DNA from 2 places in the Azospirillum agricola genome. Region 1 is predicted to be linked to the other one. Evidence: riboswitches for the same ligand, from Rfam matches in the RefSeq annotation. Region 1 holds a riboswitch; the other holds the start of a gene.

What was found. Region 1 has a riboswitch for thiamine pyrophosphate ahead of thiC (phosphomethylpyrimidine synthase ThiC). Riboswitches for the same ligand answer to the same signal wherever they lie in the genome.
Region 2: linked by a shared signal. The riboswitch ahead of JN22_RS27420 (ABC transporter substrate-binding protein) and the one ahead of thiC (phosphomethylpyrimidine synthase ThiC) in region 1 are both predicted to bind thiamine pyrophosphate.

Annotation. Positions count from the first base shown of each region.
Region 1 is NZ_JAIFZR010000005.1:1,532,424-1,536,878, reverse strand. It holds gene JN22_RS22300 (LL-diaminopimelate aminotransferase) at 1-596, opposite strand, end outside; gene thiC (phosphomethylpyrimidine synthase ThiC) at 819-2,495, opposite strand; TPP riboswitch at 2,696-2,827, opposite strand; gene JN22_RS22290 (DMT family transporter) at 2,927-3,862, shown strand; gene JN22_RS22285 (CorA family divalent cation transporter) at 3,896-4,455, opposite strand, start outside.
Region 2 is NZ_JAIFZR010000005.1:2,622,266-2,626,720, forward strand. It holds gene JN22_RS27415 (branched-chain amino acid ABC transporter permease) at 67-942, opposite strand; gene JN22_RS27420 (ABC transporter substrate-binding protein) at 944-2,050, opposite strand; TPP riboswitch at 2,136-2,233, opposite strand; gene JN22_RS27425 (DMT family transporter) at 2,281-3,198, opposite strand; gene deoA (thymidine phosphorylase) at 3,464-4,455, opposite strand, start outside.

The DNA of each region.
Region 1 (4,455 bases):
ATCGGGCGGTAGAAGTCGAGCCCGACCACCTCGGCCGTCGGATTCGACGGGTAGTTCAGCACCAGCGCCAGCGGCTTGGGCACGCTGTGGCGCACGGCGCGCTCCAGCATGACCATGAAGCTGTCGATGTCGGTCGAGGCGCCGTTCTCCATGCCCACCGGCAGGTGGCGCACCGAGGCGCCGGCCAGGATGAAGCCGAAGGGATGGATCGGGTAGCTCGGGTTCGGCACCAGGATGATGTCGCCCGGGCTGGTGATCGCCTGGGCGAGGTTGGCCAGCCCCTCCTTCGACCCGATGGTGACGATGGTCTCGGTTTCGGGGTCGATGTCGACGTTGAAGCGACGCTTGTAGTAGGCCGCGTGCGCCTTGCGCAGGCCGGGGATGCCGCGCGAGTTCGAGTAGCGGTGCGTCTTGGGATCGCGCACGGCCTCGACCAGCTTGTCGACGATGTGCTGCGGGGTCGCCTGGTCGGGGTTGCCCATGCCGAGGTCGATGATATCAGCGCCGTTAGCTCGGGCTCGGGCCTTCATGGCGTTCACTTCGGCGAACACGTAGGGCGGGAGGCGCTTGATGCGATGAAATTCGGCGTTGGACATGGGACGCTCCGGAAAATCGATCCGGTCGCGCCGTCAACCCTATGGATCCTGCGGACCGGGACACACCTTCTACCGCCGGGGCGCGGCGGATGCGAGGCAAATCTCGCGCGGCGGGCGGGCACGCCCGCCCCCGCGCCGCCATGCCCCCGCCTCGACCAGGAAAGGGGACCGCCGCCGGACGCCGGCGGGGCTCCGGCCCCCCTCCCCGACGGGCGCCGCGCCTCACCCGGCCGGCTGGTAGATCTCCCCGCCCGAGGCGCGGAACCTCTCCGACATCTCGGTCATGCCCGACTCCGCCGCGTCGCGGATCTCCTGGGTGATCTTCATCGAGCAGAATTTCGGCCCGCACATCGAGCAGAAATGCGCGGTCTTCGCCCCCTCCGCCGGCAGGGTCTCGTCGTGGTAGGCCATCGCCGTGTCGGGATCGAGCGCCAGCGCGAACTGGTCGCGCCAGCGGAAGGAGAAGCGCGCCCGCGACATGGCGTCGTCGCGCAGCCGGGCCGCCGGATGCCCCTTCGCCAGATCGGCGGCGTGGGCGGCGATCTTGTAGGCGATCACCCCGGCCTTCACGTCGTCGCGGTCGGGCAGGCCCAGATGCTCCTTCGGCGTGACGTAGCAGAGCATCGCCGTGCCGAACCAGCCGATCATCGCCGCCCCGATGGCGCTGGTGATGTGGTCGTAGCCGGGCGCGACGTCCGTCACCAACGGCCCCAGCGTGTAGAAGGGCGCCTCGCCGCAGAGTGCCAGCTGCTTGTCGACGTTGTGCTTGATCTTGTGCAGCGGCACATGGCCCGGCCCCTCGATCATCACCTGGACGTCGCGCGCCCAGGCGATCTTCGTCAGCTCGCCCAGCGTCTCCAGCTCGGCGAACTGGGCGGCGTCGTTGGCGTCCGCCTGGCAGCCCGGCCGCAGGCCGTCGCCCAGCGACAGCGCCACGTCGTAGGTCCGGCAGATCTCGACGATGTCGGCGAACCGCTCGTAAAGGAAATTCTCGCGGTGGTGCGACAGGCACCATTTGGCGATGATCGAGCCGCCGCGCGAGACGATCCCCGTCACCCGCTTCGCCGTCAGCGGAATGTGGGCGAGGCGCAGGCCGGCATGGATGGTGAAGTAATCCACCCCCTGCTCCGCCTGTTCGATCAGCGTGTCGCGGAACAGCTCCCAGGTCAGATCCTCGGCCTTGCCGCGCACCTTCTCCAGCGCCTGATAGATCGGCACGGTGCCGATGGGAACCGGGGCGTTGCGCAGGATCCATTCGCGGGTGCGGTGGATGTCGTCGCCGGTGGACAGATCCATCACGGTGTCGGCGCCCCAGCGGATCGCCCAGACCATCTTCTCCACCTCCTCCTCGATCGAGGAGGTCACCGCCGAGTTGCCGATGTTGGCGTTGATCTTGGTCAGGAAGTTGCGGCCGATGATCATCGGCTCCGATTCGGGGTGGTTGATGTTGGACGGGATGATGGCCCGACCGCGCGCCACCTCGTCGCGCACGAACTCCGGCGTCACCAGATCGGGGATCGACGCGCCGAAATCCTCGCCGTCGCGCGCCGTATCCATGGCCTGGGTGCGGCCGACATTCTCGCGGATGGCGATGTACTCCATCTCCGGCGTGACGAGGCCGGCGCGGGCGTAGGCCATCTGCGTCACCGCGACGCCGGGCTTGCCGCGCAGGGGCCCGCCCTCGGCCGGCTCGACGTCCCGGCGGGCGAGGATCCAGTCGCGGCGCAGCTTGGCCAGCCCGTCGCGCACGTCGATGGACGCCGCCTCGTCGGTGTAGGGGCCGGACGCGTCGTAGACGGTCAGCGGCGGCTCGCCGCCGCCCAGGCAAATCTCGCGCAGGGCGACACGCAGGTCGGGAAAGCGGCTGCCGGCGACGAAACGCTTGCGCGAGGCGGGCAAGGGGCCGGTCGAGAGGCGGACGGCGCTCTGGTCGAACGCCTTCGAACCGGCGGCACGGTTCGAATCGGTGGTCTGGGTGTCGAGGTCTTTTGGCACGGGGTTTCTCCGTCTTGGCGTTGGGCGGCGGACAAACCCGGGACAAGACGGAGGCGATGGATCGCGGACGGACCGATGCATCGGCCGGATGGGACCTTGGACGGCCCGGTCGCGTGTTCCCTCCCTTCGCCGGCATGACCCGGATCAGGTTCGAAGGGTCACCACGCTGCCGGATGCGCTGACGCGCCCGGCCGTTGGTATCTCAGCCCCCTGTCGGGACCCCCCTGGAATGCGCGCGATGATGCACGGATGCACGGCTGCCGTCAAAGGAAAGCAGGGCTGATTGTCAGCCTGCGGAATTAGCATGCTCCGCAACCTGGGGAGAGCGACCGGTCATGACGGATGAAGCGGTGAAGGGCGGACGGCCCACGGCCTCCCGACAGGAGGCGGCCCGCACCGGCCCGAATCCCACGGTCTACGCGCAGCTTGCCGGGATCGTCCTGTTCTGGGGCGCCAACTGGCCGCTGATGAAGCTGGCGCTGGTCGACATCGGCCCGCTCGCCTTCTGCGCCGTGCGGCTGATCGGAACCGCGCTCAGCGTCGCGGCGCTGGCGCCGGTCCTGCGCTTTCCCCTGCTGCCCCAGCGCGGGGAGCGGCTGATGATCGCGGTGATCGGCCTGTTGCAGGTCGGCGGCATGATGGGGCTGAGCAACATCGGGTTGCAGTTCGTCTCACCGGGCCGGGCGTCGGTGCTGGCCTACACCATGCAGATGTGGGCGCTGCCGCTCGGCCTGCTGCTGCTGGGCGAGCGGATCACCCGACGCCGCGCCGCGGCGGCGCTGCTGACCTTCGCCGGGGTGGTCGTCTTCTTCAACCCGGCGCTGGTAAATTGGAGCGACGACAACGCGCTGATCGGCAACGGCCTGCTGATCGGCTGCGCGGTCAGCTGGGCGCTCGGCGCCACGCTCTACCGCCGCCGGGTGTGGCGGACGCCCTTCTGGACCCAGACCTTCTGGCAGATCGCCGCCAGCGCGCTGGTGATGGTGCCGCTGGCGCTGTTCGCCGAATCGGGACACCCGGTCCACTGGTCGGGCTCGCTGCTGGCGGTCATCGCCTACAACTGCCTGATCGCCACCGGACTCTGCTACTGGTGGTGGGGCAAGGCGCTGTCGGTCATGCCGGCCAGCCAGGCCGGACAGATCGTCTGCCTGGTGCCGGTCACCGCGCTGCTGCTGAGCGCCGCCTTCTACAACGAGCCGCTGAACCTCGGCGTGCTGCTGAGCGTGGCGCTGATCGGCGGCGGCATCGTGCTGTCGGCGAGGGTCCGCTGAGTCCGGTGCGCTGACCGGAGGCCCCGGCCCGCGCTACAGCCAGCGGCGCAGCCGGACGAAGATCATCGGCAGCAGCGCCGACAGCAGCATCAGCAGCAGGGCCGACGGGTAGGCGGCCGGCTCGTCCATGTCCGGCATCGCCGCGAAATTCATGCCGCAGATGCTCGCCACCAGGGTCGGCGGGAACAGCAGCACGGTGATGATCGAGACGATCTTCACGATCTCGTTCTGCTCGACGTTGATGCGGCCGAGCGCGGTGTCGAGCAGCAGCGCCACCTTGCCGGCGAGGAAGCCGGCGTACTCGTCCAGCCCGGCGACGTCCTGGCGGGCGGTGCGCGCCCAGCGCCGGGTCGCCTTGCCGGCGTTCCAGCCCTCGTCGCGGCCCAGGAAGTCCATCATGCGGGTCAGGCTGGCGAGGCTGACGCGGGCCTTGCCGATCAGGTGGCCGGCGTGGCCGATGCGCTTGAGCGTCTGGGTGTCGTCCAGCGTCTCGCCGCGCGAGCGCAGCTTGCGCCCACGGAAGGCGCGGCGGTTGATGGCGTCCAGCTCGATCCCGGTACGGCGCAGGACGCCGGCGGTGCGGTCCACCATGC
Region 2 (4,455 bases), 1.1 Mb from region 1:
CCCGCCTGCGGCGGGCCCCTTCCCTCTCCCGGGGCGGGAGAGGGAGCCATCCCCGGATCGGACATCTCACGCACGGCGGCGCACCGCTTCGCCGAACAGCCCTTGCGGCCGGACCACCAGGATCACCAGCAACGTCGCGTAGAGCGCGCCCAGCGCCACCGGGTAGGACAGCACCGACGACACCCCGACCTCGAACAGCGCGATCAGTAGCGCGCCCGCCACCGCCCCCGGCACCGAGCCCCAGCCGCCGACCGTCACCGCGATGTAGGCCTTCAGGATCAGATCGCCGCCCGCCGTCGGCGTGACGAAATAGCGGTTGGCGAGCAGCAACCCCGCCGCCCCGGCACAGGCCGTGCCGATGGCGAAGGTGATGAGGATCATCGCCGTCACCGGCACGCCGCAGGCCCGCGCCATCTCCGGATCCTGCGCGGTGGCGCGCAGCCGCCGGCCGAGTTGCGTGCGCCCGAACACCCATTGCTGGACGCCGATCAGCAGGGCGGCGACGGCGACGATGGCGACCGACTGCTCGGCCACCGCAACCCCGCCGATCCGCCAGAGCCCATCGCCGAACAGCGGCGGCGCCACGCGCGGCTCCGGCCCGAACAGCACGGAGGCGCCGTTCTGCAGGATGATGCCCACCGCGATGGTGCTGATGAACACCGACACCGGCGGGCGCCGACGCAGCGGCAGATAGGCCGCCGCCGCCAGCAGCAGCCCCAGCCCGGCCATCAGCACCAGCACCACCGGCAGCAGCACGATGCCCGGCAGCGGGATCAGCGGCGCCAGCGCCACCGCCAGCAGGCCGCCGGCCATCACCAGATCGCCCTGCGCGAAGTTCACCGCCGAGGTGGCGTTCAGCACCAGCACGAAGCCGAGGGCCACCAGCGCGTAGGCCGCCCCCAGCGCCACCCCGTTCAGCAGGAGCTGAAGCGCCGTCGCCACCCTACTTCACCACGCCCGCCACATCGTTGTAGCGCTTGACCAGCGCCGGCACGCGGCTGGTGCCGTCGTAGCAGACGATCACCGCGGAATGGGCCATGTTGCCCTTGCCGTCCGACTTGTAGGTCATGGCGAGGCCGGCGTGGCTACCGCCGGCCAGCGCCTTGCGGATGTCCTCGGCTGTCTTCGCGCCATCCCGCACCGCCGCCAGCACCATCCTCATCCCGTCATACTGGCCGAGCGCGAAGGCGTCCGGCTCCTTGCCGAAGGCGGCGCGGTAGGAGGCGGTGAAGGCCTCCATCGCCGGCGACCCGCCGGAAATGGGCGAGGCGGCGGTCTCCGCGCACACACCCTTCAGCTCGGCCGGCTCCAGCAGAGCCGCCGTGCTCGGCTGGTGCATGGCGGAGCCGGCGACGATGGGCAGGGTGACGCCGCTCGCCGCCGCCTGCTTCAACAGCAGCGCGGTCGGCCCGGAATGCAGATGGAGCACCAGCACGTCCGGCTTGGCTGCCAGCGCCTTGGTCAGCACCGGCAGCAGATCCTTGGCCGCCGGGTCGACGCCCTCCTCGAACACCAGCTCGGCGCCCAACGCCTTGAAGGCCGGCTCCAGATGGGCCTTGCCGCTCTGGCCGTAGGCGGTGGTCTGGTAGATCAGCGCCGGCCGCTTGCGGCCCAGCTCCTCCACCACGTAGCGGGCGTGGGCGGTCTTGGTCACGGCGTCGCCGGGGAAGAAGCGGAAGACCCAGGGATTGCCCTGCTCGGTGATCGAGGCGGTGCCCGACACGGTGACCAGCGGCAGCTTCAGCTCGGCCGCCAGCGGCAGCATCGCCAACATCTGCGTGCCCAGCATGCTCGCCGCCACGGCGCCGACGCTGCCGTTGCCGGCCGCCCGCTCCAGCGCCGTCACCGCCGCCTCCGGCGAGGTGCCGGTGTCGATGACGTCCGCTTTGGCGCCGGCCTCCGTCAGCGCCAGCGCGGCGCCGTTGCGCTGGCTGGTGCCCTCCAGCGACAGGAAGCCGGTCAGCGGGACCAGCACCGGAAAGGACAGCGTCTCGGCCCGTGCCGGCAGCGCCGCCAGAAGACCAAGAGCAAGGAAAGCCGCGCGCCGCATGACCGAAAAACTCCTCCTGCGCCGGCGGCGGGAGGACTGAACGGGGCAACGGGAGGGCCGGTCGGGGAAAGGCCGGTCGGCCGGGTCGTTGGCGCGCTCGGCTCCCTTCGCCGGCATGACCCGGATCAGGTTCGATGGGTGTGGTCTCAGCCCGCCGTCAGACGGGCACCCCAGCCGTGAACGAGGGGGCGAGAGTGTCGCCGCCCTCCCCATCCTGTCAAGCGGTCCTGTCAGGCGCCGCGCCGCCGCCGGTCCTTCATGGTTTCACGATGCAGGATGTAGAGGCCGCTGCCGATGATCACCATCGCGCCCGCCAACACCGGCACGGTCGGCAGGTCGCCGAACACCAGATAGCCGAACAGGCTGGCCCAGACCATGCCGGTGTACTCGAAGGGCGCCACCACCGAGGGCGGCGCGCGGCGGAAGGCCTGGGTCAGCAGCACCTGCGCCACCGCGCCCAGCGCGCCGACCGTCGCCATCAGCCCCAGTTCGGTCGCCGAGGGCGGGATCCAGACGGGAACCGCCAGCACGCCGCTGACCACCGTCGTCGTCATCAGCAGGTAGATGACGATGGAGGCGGCGGTCTCGGTCCGCGACAGCCCGCGCACCGCCAGCGCCGCCAGAGCATAGAACAGGGCGGCGCACAGCCCGACCAGCACCGGGACGACCGGCGCCCCGGTCGAGGGCTGGGCCATCACCACCACGCCGCCGAAGCCGAACAGCACCGCCGCCCAGCGCCGCCAGCCCACCGCCTCGCCCAGCAGCGGCCCCGACAGCGCCGTGATGAACAGCGGCCCGGCGAAGCTCAGGACATAGACCTCGGCCAGCGGCAGATGCTTGAAGGCGTAGAAGAAGCAGCCCATCGACAGCAGCCCGGCAAAGGCCCGCCAGACATGCCCCCAGGGCCGCCGGGTCCGCAGCGCCGCCAGCCCGCCGCCGCGCGTCATCGTGTAGCCGCCGACCAGCAGCAGCGCCACCGCCGAGCGCACGAACATCAGCTGCGGCACCGGGTAGCTGGCCGACAGGAACTTGATGAGCGTGTCCATCGCCGCGAACAGCAGGATCGTCACCAGGAAACAGCCGACGGCGTAGGGGACCGAATCGGCCTCGGCGGGCAGCAGCTCGGCGCGTTTGACGGCTTCGGTCATCAATGGACTCGGGGAACGGGAAATGGCGAGGTTGCCCACATTATAGGCAAGCCGCATCGTCGCCCAATGCCGCAACCGCAGATCAGCCCAGCGTCGGTCCGGATTTGGCCCGGACTTGGCCCTGCAATCCGCTCTCGGCTTCCCAGCCACGTCATGCCCGTGCTTGACACGGGCATCCACGGGCAAGCTTCAAGAAACCGCGTGGATGACCGGGACAAGCCCGGTCATGACGAGCAGCACCAATAAAGCGGTTGTTTCCACATGGTTACACCCGCTTGGCGATCAGCGGGCCGCGCGGCGGAGCGGTGTCGGCCACGGTGACGGCGCGCCGCAGGCGCTCCGCCGCCTCGTCGGCCTGCGCCTCGGTCCGCGCGTGGAGGATGGCGAGCGGCTGCGCGCTCGGCCCGCCCGCCGGCCCGACCTCCGTCCCCAGCCCAGCGACCGAATCGAGGCCGACCGCGAAGTCGATGGCGTCGGTCACCTTGGTGCGCCCGCCGCCCAACGCCACCACGGCCATGCCGACCGCCCGCGTGTCGATGGACGCCACCCGTCCCGCCCGCCCGGCGAAGACCGGCCGCACCACCGGCGCTTGGTCGAGATGGCAGTCGGGCCGCTCCAGCAGATCCGACGGACCGCCCAGCGCCTGGACCATGCGGGCGAAGCGCTCGGCGGCGCGGCCGTCGCGCACGGAACGGTCGGCCATCGCGCGGCCCGCCGCCGCGTCCGGCGCCAGCTTGGCCAGCGCCAGCAGTTCGCCGGCCAGCGCCACCGTCACCTCGTAGAGGCGCGGCTCGGCCGGCTCGCCGCGCAGGATGGCGAGGCACTCGCGCATCTCCAGCGCGTTGCCGGCGCTGCGGCCCAGCACCTCGTTCATGTCGGTCAGCAGGGCCACCGCCGGCAGCTCGGCGCCGACCGAGACGGTGACGATGCTCTCGGCCAGCGCCTCGGCATCCTCCAGCCGCTGCATGAAGGCGCCGGAGCCGAACTTCACGTCCATCACCAGCGCGTCGAGCCCGGCGGCGAGCTTCTTCGACAGGATCGAGGCGGTGATCAGGTCGAGCGACTCGACCGTCGCCGTCACGTCGCGGATCGCGTAGAGCCGCCGGTCGGCCGGGGCGATGTCGTCGGTGGCGCCAATCACGGCGCAGCCGACCTCTTTCACCACCCGGCGCAGCAGGTCGTTGTCGGGCTTGGCGCGGTAGCCGGGGATCGCCTCGAACTTGTCGAGCGTGCCGCCGGTATGCCCCAGCCCGCGCC